4 regions of the Pseudodesulfovibrio portus genome follow, and region 2 is predicted to be linked to each of the others. Evidence: predicted binding sites of a transcription regulator. Region 2 holds the regulator's gene; each other region holds the start of a gene.
What was found. Region 2 encodes sigma-54, which starts transcription at its own class of promoters, with help from an activator protein. Its sites were predicted from a motif close to CTGGCACGGNNNNTGCTT; they were not measured.
Positions count from the first base shown of each region.

Region 1 (4,018 bases), 1.1 Mb from region 2:
AGATCTGCGACCCGGCCACGGGCGAGCCCCTGCCCGACGGCGAACTCGGCGAGGTGGTGGTCACCCCGTTTTTCACCGACTACCCGCTGGTGCGGCTGGCCACGGGCGACCTGTCCTCCATCGACACGGCCCAGTGCGCGTGCGGCCGCACGGCCCGCAAGCTCACGGGCTGGAAGGGCCGCGCCGACGACACGGCCAAGGTCAAGGGTCAGTTCATCTATCCAGGCCAAGCCGCTGCGGTCATTGCCAAATATCCCGGCATTTCGGGCTGGCAGATTCAGGTAAAGAGTGATAATGGCAGAGATGCGCTGATCGTGATCTGCGAGACCGCTGTCGCGCTGGATGAAGAATCCTTTGTCGCCGATTTTCAGGCGACCATGAAATTGAGACCAATCGTCGAAGCCGTTGCGCCGGGCACCCTGCCCGAGGGCGCTCCCCGGCTCGTCGACCAAAGGACGTTCGATTAACCCGGTGGTATTCCGGGGTTGCGGTCCTAATCGAATGGGGTGGCACAAGATGCCACCCCTTTTCGTTTTTGCTTGCGGCTTCGGATAGCGGGCCGTCTGCACATTTTCCGAGGGGGAATTTGATCCTCACGTAGAAGGCTACGCTGCGGTCAAATCCCCCCTCGGAAAATGCACATCCGACCCACTCTCCGAAGCCTGAAGATGACGAAGTGCGTCTTGGGGAGGAAGAGCCTCTTCTTACGGGACGGCTGTGGGGTGACCCGCTGTTGGGTGCCCTTGGCACCCAAATCGCTCGCGTTTATTTTTTTGGGTTCTTCGGACGCCGGGCTGGGGAACCTGAGTAATGTCGGTGTACTTCGCCCCACGCATAATCCGCAGCCTATCGCAATGAATTCAGCATTTCCCAGTTCCCGCCACCGACCGTCCCCCAGGACGGAGGAACGCGGCTAGGTTGCGAGAAGTGGTGAGCTGCAAGGCGCAAAAAAAGCCCAGGACCGCCGCGTATCTCAATACACAAGGGTCTGGGCTTTTTGCAGCACGCCTGAGGTGTAAGATCTTGTAACGCTCGCGTTGCTCGCGAACAATTCACTTAACGCAGCAGATCGCCGCTTATCGCAACCTAGCAGCCGCAGCCGCCGGAGCCGGCGGAACCACAGGAACCCGAGGAGGCGCAACCGCAGCCGCCGCCACCGATCTGGTTCTCGGAATTCACGACAAAGCCGTACTCGGACATGTCGATGGAGACCGCGCCGGAGGCGGTAGCCAGTTCCTCGTTGATAAGGAAGGTGAAGGCACCCTGTTCAACGGACTTGTCGCCGTCGCGCGGCTCGTCAAGGGCCAGGGACAGGCGGGGGCCTGCGCAGCCGCCGTCGGCCAGGTGCACCCGGATGGGCTGCACTTCCTTGTCTGCGAAATATTTGGTCAGCTCCTGCTGGGCGGATTCGGATACATTGATCATGACTATACTCCTAATAGTAGTTTTCGATCTACTAAACGTAATCAGGAAAATAGTCTTGTAAACCCCTTTTCTGCAAAAAAAGGTATTTCACCAAAACAGAAAACGCCCCATTTCGGAGCGTTTTCCATGAGTTTCGGACTGTTGGAATACAGAATCTTGATCTGCAAGACGCAGAAAGGTCGGGCCCATCCGCCACGGTAGGAGATGGCAGGGGGGGGGTGTTTCGCAGGCGAAGCCCTATTGCATCATGCCTGGTCCCGGCATGTTTCCATAGCCGCCGGGGCCGGGCTGACCGTCTCCGTAATACCGCTGGCCGCCGCCCATCATCATATTCATCATGCCGCCCATCATGCCTCCATGCATCATGTCCATCATGCCGCCGCCCATCATGCCGCCGTGCATCATGCCCATGCCGAAGTAGGACAACCCCTGCTCGCGCATGTCGGCGAGCATTTCCACTTGCAGCTCATAGGACTGGGCCAGGAGATCGCCGGCTTCCTTGGCAAAGGCCTTGGCCTGCTGCCGGTCGATTTTTTCCTGGGCCAGGGCACCGTTGAGTTGGGCCCGTTTGGCCCACAGCTTGTCCGCCAGCTTGATGAACTGCGGCTGGTATTTCTCCGTGATCTTCCTGAACGCCTCCTGCTGCCCCGGCGTGGCCTGGTAGCCTCTCCACATGCCGCCGTAGCCTTTGCCGCCGCCGGACCCCATGCCGCCATATCCCATGCCGCTGCCGGGACCGGGCATGCTTCCGGATTGAGCCATTGCAAGCCCTGCAACGCAAAGTGCGATGGCTGCGACCAACGCCAGAATGATTGCATTCCTTTTCATGGTACCTCCCATGTGCTGTTGTGAATGGCTTCAATCCTACCGCGCGGACTCTTCATTCATATTATAATCTGAACATCGGCACAGTGCCCGGCCACCCATTCTCCAGAACGGATGGAACCGGCTTGGGCGAGAAGCCGTCACCTGCAAGGCGCAAAAAAACAGGACCGCCGCGTATCCTAATACGCAAGGGTCTGTGGCCACCGACCGCGCCAAACACATGAACCTCTTCTCCCCGCCACCGATCATCCCCCAGGACGGAGGGACGCAGCTAGGGCGAGAAGTCGTCAGCTGCAAGGCGCAAAAAAAGACCAGGACCGCCGCGTATCTCAATACGCAAGGGTCTGGCCTTTTTGCAGCAACGCCGCAGATGGCGGCTTATCGCCCTAGCAGCCGCAGCCGCCGGATCCGGCGGAACCGCAGGAACCCGCAGAGGAGCAGTCGCAGCTGCCGCCGCTGCTGCCGCCAACGGGATTCTCGGAGTCGACCACGAACCCGTAGTAGGTCATGTCGATCTTGATATTGCCGGTCTGGGCTTCGAGTTCCTTGTCTACGACGAAGGTGAAACCGGAAGCTTCGTAAGTGACGTCTTTATCGTTAGGCTCATCCAGAGCCAGGGTCAGGCGAGGGCCTGCTCAGCCACCGGCCGCGAGGTACACGCGGATGGGGGACGCTTCTTTATCGGAAAAATAGCCTTCCAGCTGTTTCTGGGCGGCTTCGGTTACTTCAAACATATAATTCCTCCTAATTGTGGTCGGGAAAAGAAGAGGTAAGATCAATACTATCCTTTGTCAAATCCAAAAGCAGTGATTCCTACTTGCGCAAGTTGACCACCCCCCGTAGATGGGCTAATTTCCTCCATTCCTCGGACCGTGAAAAAACAGCCATGAGAGGCCCATGCCATGAAAGAATGCGGCACTATACTGACCGGAAAGGAGATGAGCCGGACGCTCGAGCGTCTGGCCTTTGAAGTCTACGAACGCCGGGGCGACGACGAGTCCATTGCCATCCTCGGCATCCAGCGCCGCGGGGCGGACCTGGCCGAACGGCTCAAGAAGCTCCTTGACGAGCGGCTGGGCACCAAGGTGCCGCTGGGCAAGCTGGACATCAACCTGTACCGCGACGACTGGACCACCAACCTGGAGTTGGCTCCGGTCATCAACTGTTCGGAGATCGGGTTCGAGGTCGAGGGCCGCTCCATCGTGCTGGTGGACGACGTGCTCTACTCGGGCCGGACCATCCGCGCCGCCCTGGAGGCGATCCTGGATTACGGTCGCCCCAAGCGGGTGGAACTGCTCGTGCTCGTGGATCGGGGCCATCGGGAGCTGCCCATCCAGGCCGACTACGTGGGCAAGAGGATCGACACTCTGGGCGACGAGCATATCAACGTGCTGGTCGCCGAGCGCGACGACGAGGACAAGGTCTGCCTCGTGCGGGGCGAATAGCGCATGGCTTTCGTGCCCATCAAGCGCGACGAGGTTCAGTATCCGTGCATCACCCTGGTGGGCATGGCCGGGGCCGGCAAGTCCACCCTGGGCGAACTGCTGGCCGAGCGGCTCGGCTGGGGGCGGCTCGACACGGACCGGTACATGGAGTCCTACTACGGCATCCCGCTGCAGGCGATCATGGACACCTACGGCCTGGACGACTTCCTGCGCATCGAGGAGGAGCTGGTCGCCAGGCTGAATCTGACCCGGACCATCATCTCCACGGGCGGGTCGGTCATCTACGGCGAAAGGGCCGTGACAAGGCTCAAGGAACTCGGCCC
Region 1 is NZ_AP026708.1:1,397,106-1,401,123, reverse strand. Features, by position in the region: gene OO730_RS06790 (phenylacetate--CoA ligase family protein) at 1-467, shown strand, start outside; gene OO730_RS06785 (IscA/HesB family protein) at 1,087-1,425, opposite strand; gene OO730_RS06780 (Spy/CpxP family protein refolding chaperone) at 1,663-2,253, opposite strand; gene OO730_RS06775 (IscA/HesB family protein) at 2,637-2,984, opposite strand; gene pyrR (bifunctional pyr operon transcriptional regulator/uracil phosphoribosyltransferase PyrR) at 3,153-3,695, shown strand; gene thrB (homoserine kinase) at 3,699-4,018, shown strand, end outside.
Region 1: a site for sigma-54 is predicted at 2,449-2,466, ahead of OO730_RS06780 (Spy/CpxP family protein refolding chaperone). Genes of this name have one in related genera too.

Region 2 (4,018 bases):
ACTTGGTGCCGGACGCCAATTCGGGAAGGACAAGTTCCTTCGCCAGGTAGTCGCCGAGTTTCATAATCAGTATCCGGGATCGATGAGGCCGTAATCGCCGTTCTTACGTTTGTAGATCACATTCACACCCTCGGTCTCCGCATTGCGGAAGACAAGGAACTCGTTTTCGAGCGCATCAAGTTGCATGGCGGCTTCGTCTATGGACATGGGCTTGGGCACATATTCGTCCGTGCCCACTATCTTGGGGGCTTCCCCGGGAGTCTTGTCCTCGTAGGTGAGGACGTTCATCATCACCTTGTTGCCCCGCGCCTTCTTGACCCGGCTCTTCTGCTTTTCACGCATTTTCCTGAGTTGGGCTTCGAGCTTGTCCAGCACCATGTCGATGGTGGAGTACATGTCCTCGGAGTCCTCGTACGCAGATATATGTATGCCTTCGGAATTGAGAATCACGTCGGCCTTGTGACGATATTTGTCGACCAGCAGATTGACCTGAAGATCGGATTCCGCATCGGAAACGTATTTTGCCACTTTTTCAAATCGCTTGTTCGCGTAGCCCTTGAGATGATCGGACGGCTCGAAGTTCTTGAAAGTGAAGCTGATGTTCATACGCTGCCTCCTTGGTAGAAGTCCGGCAAACAGTGGTTAGAAATACTGCTTGCGTTTGGAAGACGAAGGGATGCCCATGGCCGAGCGATACTTGGCGACCGTGCGCCGGGCGATGTTCACCTCGAGCTTGTCCTTGAGGATTTCACCGATCCGTTCATCACTCAGCGGCTTCTTCGTATCTTCACCTGCTATCATCTGCTTGATGAGCGCCTTGACGCTCTCCGAACCCACCTGGGAACCGTCATCAAGATCCAAGGCCGAATTGAAGAAGAACTTCAGTTCGTAGATCCCGTGCGGCGTCGAGACGTACTTGTTGGTAGTGATACGACTGACGGTGGATTCATGCATCTCGATATCCTCGGCCACCTCCTTGAGAATCAATGGTTTGAGCTTTGTCACGCCATCGATGAAGAATTCCCGCTGAAAGCGGACAATGCTCTCAACTACTTTATACAGCGTCCTCTGCCTCTGGTACAGGCTTTTCATGAGCCATGCAGCAGAACGCATCTTTTCCTGGAAATATTCCTTTTCCTTGTCGGCGGCCCCTTTCATGGAATCCATGTAAAAGGTGTTCATCTGCAACCGGGGCAGGCCATCCTCATTCAGGATGATGACGAAATCCTCTCCGTATCGGTAAACATACACGTCCGGGCTGACGTAATGAGGCTCGTTGCTGGAAAAATTGGTGCCCGGCATGGGGTCCAGCGTCTGCAGGAGGTCAAGGTACTCCTTGAGCTCGTCCATGGACAACTTGAACTTGCGGGCCAGGGGCTTGTAGCGGTTCTTCTCCAGGTCCTCCAGATGGTCCTTGACCAGGGAGACCAGGATCGGATCATCGAGGCCGAGAACTTCCATCTGGACGAGAAGACACTCCTGTGGAGTACGGGCGCCGACCCCGACCGGGTCCAGGCGCTGGATACGCATCAGCAAGTCCTCGACTTCCTCTGCGGAAGCCTGGACCATCAGCCGTATCTCGTCCACCGACGCCTGAAGATAGCCGTTGGTGTCGAGATTGCCCAGGATGATCTCGCTGATGGCGATCTCCTGGTCGGTAAAATTGGATAGCCGCATCTGCCAATTCAGGTGGCCTTCAAGGGAGGGCTTGGACGCCAGGCGGGCTTCGAAGGAGAGGCCGTCCTCCGGGACTTCGGCATCACGGGCCGTGGCCTGCTTGGACGTGCTGGAAAATTCGCCCAGATAGTTCTCCCAGTCCGCATTGCGCACCAGTTCTTCTTCAGCCTGGGATTCGGTCAGCTTCTCCGAGGAATCGTGCACTTCGGCTTCGGTTTCCAACTCATCGAGAAACGGGTTCTCCATGAGTTCCTGCTGCACGGTTTCAAGCAGCTCCAAACGAGACAACTGCAGCAGCTTGATAGCCTGCTGCAACTGCGGCGTCATGACCAGTTGCTGGGAAAGTTTGAGTTGTTGCCTGAGTTCCAAACCCATATTTACATCTCTGAACCTGCTATAATCGAATTACGTCTGGAAATATTCCATGCGATTTTTTTTCATTCAATACATCATTTCTACACATTCAGTATGGCACATTCGAGAAAGGGAAGCAACAAGATTGTTATAACACTCTGTTACTATTGGCAATAAAATGGACATTAATCACTATGAAAAAAGTGTACCAACCTTTGGGTAAGGTGTAAATCGGGAATCGGCAAAAATGTAGGATGCGGGCTACAGGCTGAAGTCTTCGCCCAGGTAGATTTGGCGGGCCTGACTATTCTGGACGATCTCGTCCGGCGCTCCTTCAAGGATGACAGTGCCCTCGTAGACGAGATAGGCGCGATCGCAGATATTCAAAGTTTCCCGAACGTTATGATCGGATATGAGAATACCTATGCCCATGGACTTGAGCACGGAGATGATTTCCTGGATGTCGATGACCGCGATCGGGTCGATGCCCGCAAAGGGCTCGTCAAGGAGGATGAACTGCGGGTCCATGATCAGGGCCCGGGCAATTTCGAGCCTGCGCCGCTCGCCGCCGGACAGGAACATGGCCGCCTGGTCCGCAAGCTTGGTGATGGTGAACATCTCCATCAGTTCGTCCGCCCTGGCCATCTGCTCACGAGGCGTCATGGTCGTCTGCTCCAGTATGATCTGGAGATTCTGGCGCACGGTCAGCTTTTTGAAGATGGAACTTTCCTGAGGCAGGTAGCTGACTCCCATGCGGGCCCGCTCGTGCAGGGGCTTGTCGGTCATGGGCTCGCCGTTCAGGGAGACAAGCCCGGTATTGGGCGTGACGATGCCCACCAGCATGTAAAACGTGGTGGTCTTGCCCGCACCGTTGGGGCCAAGCAGGCCGACAACTTCCTTGGGATTCAATTCAAGGTTGATGCCGTGCACGACCTCTTTCTGGCCGTATCGCTTGGAGAGGTTCGCCGCCCTCAGTCCGGCTGTCGTCATCTACTGCACCTTCAAGTTTTCAGGCGTCATGAAGATGGCCTTGACGCGATCCTTGCCGCCTTCGACCTCGGACCGGTTTTCCCTGATATGGAAATTGATGACTTCGCCGGTCAGGCTGTTGGGACCGTCCTGAAGAAGCGGCTTGTCCTCCATCCGGAGCAGCTGACGATCAACGAAATAGGTCAGCTTGCCGCAGGTGCCCTCGGTGGACTCCTTCTTTGCCTTGACGTTGCCCTCGGCCACGATCCGTTCAACGGAGTCGGCGGAAAACTTCTTGTCGGTCTTGGAAGCCAGATAGGCGGACAACCGGTCGGCCCACAGGGTCAGCTGGCCGTGTTCGGCCACCACGTTGCCCACAAAAGACACGACCTTGCCCGACTCGTCATAGGTCATGCGATCGGAAGTGATCTTGACCGGCATCCGACTCGGGTCCACCCCCACCCTGATGGGATCGATGGAGGGTTCCTCCACCACAGGAGCCTTGATCTCTCCCGGGCCGCTCTGGGCGGGCGCAGCGGATTTGGTGGAGACCACGGGAGCATCGGGCTCGGCCTTTGGGGCGGGAGCCGGAGCGCCCTTCTTCCTCGGAATGACTTTGAGATACTTGGCGTTGGCAAACCCGACCGCGCGGGAAAGCTCCCGTTTGGATTCGTTCAGGTTGAATATTGCCACCCATCCGTCATCGGTCATGAAGTCGGTCTTAACCCGCTGCCCCTTGGCCAGGGTGAGTACATGCTCACTCGCTCTGTCGGGCTTTTCGCGAACGTTGAGATTGAGGGTGGCTTGGCGGATTTCTCCCCACTCTTCGGCGGCGGCCAGTGAAGGCAGAAGCAACGCAGCCACGGCAAGCAGGATCGTCAAAGCACGTAGGTTCAACATCAAAACTACACTCCTCATCGTCATTGCAGAGGGTTATCCTCAAGGCCTTGCGGGGCCAGGAGCGCCTCCACGCCGCCCGCCGCAATCAGCTGGCGGGTGACGAGATCGATCTCCATGG
Region 2 is NZ_AP026708.1:303,951-307,968, forward strand. Features, by position in the region: gene OO730_RS01535 (PTS sugar transporter subunit IIA) at 1-64, opposite strand, end outside; gene hpf (ribosome hibernation-promoting factor, HPF/YfiA family) at 67-606, opposite strand; gene rpoN (RNA polymerase factor sigma-54) at 643-2,052, opposite strand; gene lptB (LPS export ABC transporter ATP-binding protein) at 2,293-3,021, opposite strand; gene OO730_RS01555 (LptA/OstA family protein) at 3,022-3,900, opposite strand; gene lptC (LPS export ABC transporter periplasmic protein LptC) at 3,921-4,018, opposite strand, start outside.

Region 3 (4,018 bases), 1.6 Mb from region 2:
GTCCATGCTGTCAGGCAGACATGGTGGCGGCGGCGGATTCGGCGGCGGTGGTGGTGGATTCGGTGGTTTCGGCGGTGGCGGATTCGGTGGCGGCGGCGCAAGCGGTGGCTGGTAGGCCAAGGAGATGACCATGAACACAGCACAGACTTTCCTTACCCAGGACGAGCAGGACACGCTCATCCGATGCGTCCAGGAAGTGGAGACACAAACCTCGGGCGAAATCGTCCCCATGGTTGCGGACGCCAGCTACGAATACCCCCGTGCCTCCCTGATCGGCGGGCTCATCGGCGGCGGGCTGGTCGGCATCGGCGCGGCCCTGGCCTTCGGTCAGGAGGACCTGTGGTTCTTCCTGGCAGTGTTTTTGGCCGCGTTCCTCATCCTGTCCCGGCTGCTGGAGGCTTTCCCGGCACTCAAGAAGCCCTTCATCTCCAAACGCCAGATGCGCGAAGAGGTCGAAGAAGCGGCCTTCACCGCCTTCTATCGCCACGGGCTGCACCGCACCCGCGACCTGACCGGCATCCTCATCTATGTCTCGGCCTATGAACACCAGGTGCAGGTGCTGGCCGACAAGGGCATCAACGACAAGGTGGACCCGCAGGTTTGGCAGGAAGTGGTGACCATGGTCACCGAGGGCATCAGGGCGGGCAAGCCCGGCGAGGCGCTCTGCCGGGGCGTGACCCGGTGCGGTGAACTGGTGGCCGAAAAATTCCCCGTCAAGGCGGACGACACCGACGAACTGCCCAACCTGATCATCGACGGATAATCGCTGATTTTACACAAGGGTCACAGACCCTCAATACAATCGTAACACGGGTCTGGTCTTCTCCGTACAGGAGGCCAGACCATGTTTTCCATCGGACTCGCCGCTGCATCACTGTTCATCCTGCTCCTCGGGCTCACCATCCTGAGGGCGCTGGACGATCGCCCGTCCCCCAACGCAAGACTCCTCTGCGACATGCTGTCCACGCTTGACAACGAACCTTCCGATCACGCCCCCTTCACGGAAACACACGCCTGATGCACCGCAGGGGGCTCCAAACCTCCATTATTTGACCAGTAAAACATACTCAAATCGTTGTGCATCTTGTCCCGCGATTCCGCTTTGTCATAATTACTCCCTCCATCCACCGCCGATTTTCTTCTTCATGACAATATTGTCATGATACTTTCCCCAGTTGCGAACGTTTATGTGCAAACAAGTCAGTTTCCATTGACGACGGCTTGGCAAAACACAATCATGATGCGCCCTTGTCCATTGGCATTCTTATTGCTTTAACTACCCACCTTAACTGGTCAATTTATACCAAAATTGTCATTCTCCTTGGGCCGGGAACTTGAGGAGGATGAGCGAGGCAGGCCGCGCCGGGCGGTCTTCCTTGAGTGCAACCTGAGGAATTGGCCGGAAATCATTGGGAGGGTTGGAATGATCCAGAGCGGCGATACCGCCTTCATTCTCGTTTGTGCGGCCCTGGTTCTGCTGATGACGCCGGGGCTGGCCCTGTTTTACGGGGGCATGGTCCGGAGCAAGAACGTGCTCGGCACCATCATGCAGTCCATCATCATGATTTCACTCATCAGCCTCGAGTGGATATACCTCGGCTACTCCATGAGCTTCGGCCCGGACGTGGCCGGGTTCATCGGCGACATGTCCTATTTCGCCCTGAGCGGGGTGACCGCAGCGCCCAGCGAGACCTATGCCACCACCGTGCCGCACATCGTGTTCATGATCTATCAGTGCATGTTCGCGGTCATCACGCCCGCGCTGATTACCGGCGCTTTCGCCGAGCGGGTGCGCTTCGCCCCGTTCTGCGCCTTTTCCGTGCTCTGGGCCGTGTTCGTCTACAACCCGGTCTGCCACTGGATCTGGGGCGGCGGGTTCCTCTGGGCCATGGGCGTCCTCGATTTCGCGGGCGGCCTGGTGGTCCACCTGACCTGCGGCGTGGCCGCGCTGGTGGCCTGCGTCTTCATCGGCCCGCGCAAGGGGTTCCCCAAGCGCCAGTTCATCCCCCACAACCTGCCCATGACGCTCATCGGCACGGGCCTGCTCTGGTTCGGCTGGTTCGGCTTCAACGGCGGAAGCGCCCTGGCTGCGGACGAAATTGCGGCCACCGCGTTCGTGGCCACCCATATCGCGGGCATGACCGGCATGCTCACCTGGACCGTGGTCGAATGGTATCACGCGGGCAAACCCACCACCCTGGGCGCGGCCTCCGGGGCCATCGCCGGGCTGGCCACCATCACGCCCGCCGCCGGATTCGTGGGCCCCAATTCCGCCGTGGTCATCGGCTTCATGGGCGGTTTGTGCTGCTACCTGGCGGTCATGGCCAAAAACCGGTTCGGCTACGACGACTCCCTGGACGTGGTCGGCATCCACGGCGTGGGCGGACTGGTCGGCACCATCGCCCTGGGGCTGTTCGCCTCCTCCTCCGTCAACCCCGGCGGGGCGGACGGCCTGCTGTTCGGCAACGCCGGGTTCCTCTTCACCCAGCTCACCGGCATCGCCATCGTCGGCGGCTACACCCTTGTCGTGTCCTTCATCATCCTCAAGGCGATCAACGCCGTTTCCCCCCTGCGCATGGCCGCCAACGAAGAGGAAATCGGCATGGACACCTCGGAACATTCCGAATCCGCATACCAGGCCTAAGGAGCAGCCATGAAAAAAATCGAAGTCATCACCCGAAACTACAAGCTCGACAGCATCAAGGAAGCGCTGACCCGCCTCGGCATCAAGGGCATGACCGTCAGCGAGGTCAAAGGGTTCGGACGCCAGGGCGGACACAAGGAAGTCTACCGGGGCGCCGAATACCAGATCGATTTCGTGCCCAAGATCAAGATAGAACTCGTCGTGGGCGACGAAATCGTCCCCGATATTGTCCAGACCATCACCCAGGCCGCCCGGACCGGCGAAGTCGGGGACGGCAAGATATTCATCTCGCCCATCGACGACATCGTCCGCATCCGCACCGGCGAATCCGGTATTGAGGCGATTTAAGGGCCTCCGGGGGAAGGGGAGAGGGAAACCCTTTGCAAAGGGTTGTCCCTCTCCCCTTCCCCCGAACCATCATCCCCTCTCCCTTCCTAAACTTTTTCTATGCGCATCCGCGCGGTCAGTGGGCAAAGTCTCTACCGCCGACAGACGACACAAAAAGTTTGGGAGGGTCCAGGGAACCTTTTGAAAAAATTCCCTGGTCACGCCGAAGGCGACTTTACAAATCGACCAATTCTACGTCGGAATCGGAGATGGCGGTGCCCAGGAACCGGGTGCCGGTCCGGGCGAACCGGGCCGCGTCGTCGGTGGTCAGGTAGCGGGTGCGACCGCACTCGATGTCGGTGCGGGCCAGCCCGTGACGGTCGAGTTCCCGGCACACGGCTTCTGCGGTGGTGGCAGCCGAATCCACGATGGTGGTGGATGAGGGCACCACGTTCCTGATGGCCGGAGCCAGAAGCGGGAAGTGGGTGCAGCCCAGGACCAGGGTGTCGGGGATGACTGGGCTGCCGGTTCCCGATGCGGGGTGAAAGACCGGGTCGAGATAGCGGGACGCCACGGCTTCGGGCACGGCACCGTCGATCCACCCTTCTTCGGCCAGGGCCACGAATAGGGAACAGGGGTGTCCCGCGATGCGCGCCCGGGGAGCGATGGCGTGTATGGCCCTCTGGTAGGCCCCGCCCGCGATGGTGGATTCCGTGGCGATGACGGCGATGGCGTTGTTGGAGGTGGCGGCGCAGGCTGCGCGGGCACCGGGTTCGACAACGCCGACGACCGGCAGGTCGGGGTAGGCGGCGCGCAGGGCTTCAAGGGCCACGGCCGAGGCGGTGTTGCAGGCCACGACCAGCAGCTTGATGTCCCGGCGCACCAGCTCGGCCCCGCACTGCACGCCGTAGCGCGTGACGGTCTGCGGAGACTTGGTCCCGTAGGGCAGGCGGGCGGTGTCGCCCAGATAGATGACGTCCTCGCAGGGCAACCGTTCCCTGAGTGCCCTGAGCACGGTCAGGCCGCCCACGCCCGAGTCGAACATGC
Region 3 is NZ_AP026708.1:1,855,415-1,859,432, forward strand. Features, by position in the region: gene OO730_RS08945 (TPM domain-containing protein) at 1-115, shown strand, start outside; gene OO730_RS08950 (TPM domain-containing protein) at 131-763, shown strand; gene OO730_RS08955 (hypothetical protein) at 845-1,018, shown strand; gene OO730_RS08960 (ammonium transporter) at 1,424-2,644, shown strand; gene OO730_RS08965 (P-II family nitrogen regulator) at 2,654-2,992, shown strand; gene murI (glutamate racemase) at 3,207-4,018, opposite strand, start outside.
Region 3: a site for sigma-54 is predicted at 1,256-1,273, ahead of OO730_RS08960 (ammonium transporter). Genes of this name have one in related genera too.

Region 4 (4,018 bases), 1.3 Mb from region 2:
CGTTTGGTGGAAATCAGGGTGTTGAGCAGGGAGTCCGAGGTGGTGATGACCTTGGTATTGGCCTGGTACCCGCGCTGGGTGATGATCATCTTGGCGAATTCCTCGGCCATGTCCACGTTGCTCTCCTCCAGCGTGTTCTGGGCGATGGTGCCTCGACCGTTGGTCGAGGCCGTCCCGGCGATGGCCGCTCCCGAGGCCTCGGTGGCCACGAAGTTGGTGTGGCCGCTTCGCCTGAGCCCCCACTGGCTGTTGAAGGTGTATACCGCGACCTGGAAGAGTTGTTCTGTCTGGTTGTTGGTGAAATGCCCGTTCAGGAACCCTTCTCGGTCCACGCTGACATATTGCAGGTAGCCCGAGGTGTAGCCGTCCTGGATGTGGTACAGGGTGGCGGACGGGTTGTCGTAGCTGGTGGTGACGCGGGCGTCCCGCACCGGGTCGCCGATGGAGGCCAGGTTCTGCACGTTGTTGCCGAGGCCGCTCGCATTGCTCACCCCGCCGGTCCAGGTCCCGGTGGCGGAGGTGATGCCGAAGTCGTAGGAAATGAAATGCTCGGTCCCGATGGCTCCGCCGTTGCTGCCGAAGGTGACGGCGAATTGGGGCAGGCCGTCCTCGTCGAAGGAGGCCGTTGTCCACGCGCCGGGGCTGGTGGCGCTGCTGGCCGTGGTGGAGTCCAGGGAGAACGCGACCTGGTTCACGAACTGCCCCTGGCCGTCGAAGACCATGACGCCCGCGCCGACCAGTCCGGCCCCGGAGGTCCCGTAGGCCGCCGAGCCGTCGGATTCGGCGGGAATGGCGATGAGGTACTCCCAATAGGAGTTCCCCGGGGTGGCGTTGGACAGGGTGTAGTCCGCTATGGGGTCGAAATAGACGGTCACTTCGTGGCCGTTGCCCTCGTTGTCGTAGCAGGTGATGCTCGATGAATACTCGGGCAGGGTGTCCCCGAAGGGCGTGGACGCGTTGCTCAGGTTGGCGTTGTATGCCTCGAGCATGGCCATGAAGGGCGTGGAGTAGCTGCCGAACAGGTCGGCTGCCGTGTGGTCGAGGTTGGTGACCATTTCGAAGGAAGTGGTGGCCCGGGGCTCCGATTGCACCGTGCGGACGAGGTTGCCGTCGACGATTTCGTCTTCGTACGGCAGTTGGACGTCCGAGATGGTGGTGGCCAGTTCCCCGGTCTCGCGGTCAACGACGTACCCCTGCAGCCGGTATCCGTGGGGGTCCACGAGGTAGGCTTCGTTGTTGAAACGGAACGCGCCGGCGCGGGTGTAGTACTCCGCGCCGTTCGTCGTGTTGCCGTCATACGGGTTGTTGACCCCGAAATAGCCGTTTCCCTCGATGGCCAGGTCCGTGGCCGTGGTGGTCGTCTCCAGCCCGCCCTCCGTGAAGATGGTGCGGATTTCCGAGACGGCCACGCCTTTGCCGATCTGGCTGAAGGCGAAGGCACCCGTCTCATAGATGGAGCCCCCGGTGCCCAGTTGCTGGCTCATGAGCGACCCGAACTGGGTGTCGGCCTTCTTGTAGCCCGTGGTGCTGACGTTTGCCAGGTTGTTGCCCACCACCTGCATGCTCGCGTTGTGCGCGACCACGCCAGTGGCTCCAACATACAAACTGCTGAAACTCATACTTCCTCCAATCCGGCTGGCCGGATGTGGCGGGAATCCCGGAACGACCCGTTCCCGGAAAGAAATTCCCGATTCCTTCTCACCCGTGGTGTGAGCAAGGGATGTGCCATTTTGAATCGTATTGTATTTCAATATATAAGGTCCGGCACCGGGCAGGAATATCCTTCCGGCGTCTCCGGTGGAGGCGTGGTCGGGGTTTCCGATCTTTCCCTTGCCAGCTTTTCCCTCACGGCGTAGGCTGGCCGGACTTTCGTCGAAAGTGACAGCAATCGAAAAAACATGGAGATATCATTGATGAAGAAGACCTTTATTCTGCTCGCCGCAGCGGCCCTTGCCCTCATGCTCATGGCCGGTTGCGACCGGCAGGAACCCTCGGTCAAGATCTGCATTGTGGACGAAGCCGCAGCCTTCAAGGACAACAAGGTGGCCAAGGACGCCATGGCCTACCTGCAGCAGCTTGGAGCGCCCATGCAGGCCGAGGCCGAGGCCGCCTACAAGGCCATGCAGGAGAATCAGACTGAGGAAACCGTGGCCGCCTACAAGCTGGCCATGGGCAAATTGCAGAACACCATGAACGGCGAGCAGCAGCGCATCGTGGCCTTGGTCGACGCGAAGTTCAACGAAGTGCTGGAGAAATACCGCGCCGAAAACGGACTGACCCTCATCCTGAGCAAGCAGGCCGTGATTTCCGCCAGCGACGCCGTCGACATCACCGCCGACATCGTGGCGGCCATGGACGGCGTGGTCCTGGATTTTACTCCGCCCGCCGCAGCGGCAGCGCCCGAAAAGGAAGAGGCCGCCCCCGAAGCCGCGTCTGAAGCCGCGCCCGAAGCGGCCAAGCCCGCCGAATAGCCGGACCGAAAGAAACAAAAAAAGGGCACCCGCGCGCGGGTGCCCTTTTTTTGTTGTCGTGGATTCGGTCAGTGGTTCATGTAGGCATTCATCTGGTCCGTGGTCTCCCGGTGGGCCGCAACGAACAGGTCGAAATTCGTTTTGACCTGGTCCATTTCGCCGTCCCTGGACAGGCGCTCCATGTTCAGGGCCAGTTCCGACAGCCGTTCGGCCCGGACCACGCCGCACATGCCCTTGAGGGAGTGGGCCAGCTTGGAGGCTGTCAGGGCATCTCCCGAATCGATGGCCTCCCGCAGTTCGGACGTCCTCTGCGGGCTGTCCTGGAAAAAGGCGACCAGCAGTTCCTGTGCGAGTTCCTCGTCGTCAGCCAGGCTGGCCAGGAATTGCGTTTGGTTGAAAAGGACATCGGTCATGCTCTTGGCTCCCTTGTCGAAAGTGGAGTCCTGTTTATCATTCACGCTGTCTTATGGGAAGGAATTTCCGTGCGCCGGAGCCGCAACCGGACCGATCCCCGGGTCATTTGCAGGTGCAGAATTTGCCGGCGCGCCTGTGCCAGCGGTCCCCGTCGAATTCGAGAACAACCTCCTGCATGGAGCGGAAGGCGGGATTGCTCAGGCAGAATCGGTTCGGGAGCTGCTTGTACGCCTCGGACACCTTCCGGGCGTGGGAGTAATGGGCCCGCACCCAGAAGTCTTTTTCCGGGGCGTCGGAACGGATGCGGGCGTATGCCTCTTCCAGGGAGACCGCTCCCTGTCCCGGGGCCGTGATCACGGTGGGCCGCCTGAGGGGGATGCCGTTTTCGGTCCCTGCGAACAGGAGCCGCGAGTTGCTGCAAAACAACGTGCCGCATCGGCCGTCGCCATGCTGGAAGACCAGCCCCCGTCCGTTGCCGAACAGTTTCCCGGCCTCCCGGTACAGGTGTTCCGGATCGGCGGGCGGAGCAGGCTCCCGGAGGTCCGTCTCCGTGCCGTTGAGGCACATGACGGGGTGCCGGGGGATGAGGTGGTATTGCGGCCCGTGGGAGCGTCGGAAGTACCGGACGCGGGGGGTGCCTGTCGTCAGGACGGCGGTCATGGCCGCCAGGGTCAGCCCTTTGACGACACGTGCGTCGGCGTCGCCTGCGCGGCCGGCCCCGGCGTGGTCCAGGAGCAGGGAGCAGCAGAGCAGGGCCTGCTCACGAAAGCCTCCGGCCTTTGACAGGTCCTTGCCCAGGCGTTGCAGGGCCCGGGCCGCGCCCCGCTCTCCGCGCCGGGCGGCGGCCCGCAGGACCAGCCCCTCGAACAGCTCGGCCACGCAGGCCTCGGGACCGGCGCTGGGCACGGGCAGGGGCTCTCCGGGACACCCGGCTGCGGCCAGGGTCATGAGCATGGCCGCGCCGACGCGGCTGTCCGATACCGTCGGCTCGGGGGGACGGAAATCACGCGGCACCGGGGCGTTGAAAAGAGAGAACCAGCCGGGCCAGTCCCCGTTGAAGCTGCGGGCCATGCCCTCGAGGACGCCCAGCCTGGCGGGCAGCCAGCACTCCCTGACAGGGTAGCCGTCGGCCA
Region 4 is NZ_AP026708.1:1,625,337-1,629,354, reverse strand. Features, by position in the region: gene OO730_RS07900 (flagellar hook protein FlgE) at 1-1,619, opposite strand, end outside; gene OO730_RS07895 (OmpH family outer membrane protein) at 1,914-2,471, shown strand; gene OO730_RS07890 (Hpt domain-containing protein) at 2,540-2,929, opposite strand; gene OO730_RS07885 (MBL fold metallo-hydrolase) at 2,988-4,018, opposite strand, start outside.
Region 4: a site for sigma-54 is predicted at 1,712-1,729, ahead of OO730_RS07900 (flagellar hook protein FlgE). Genes of this name have one in related genera too.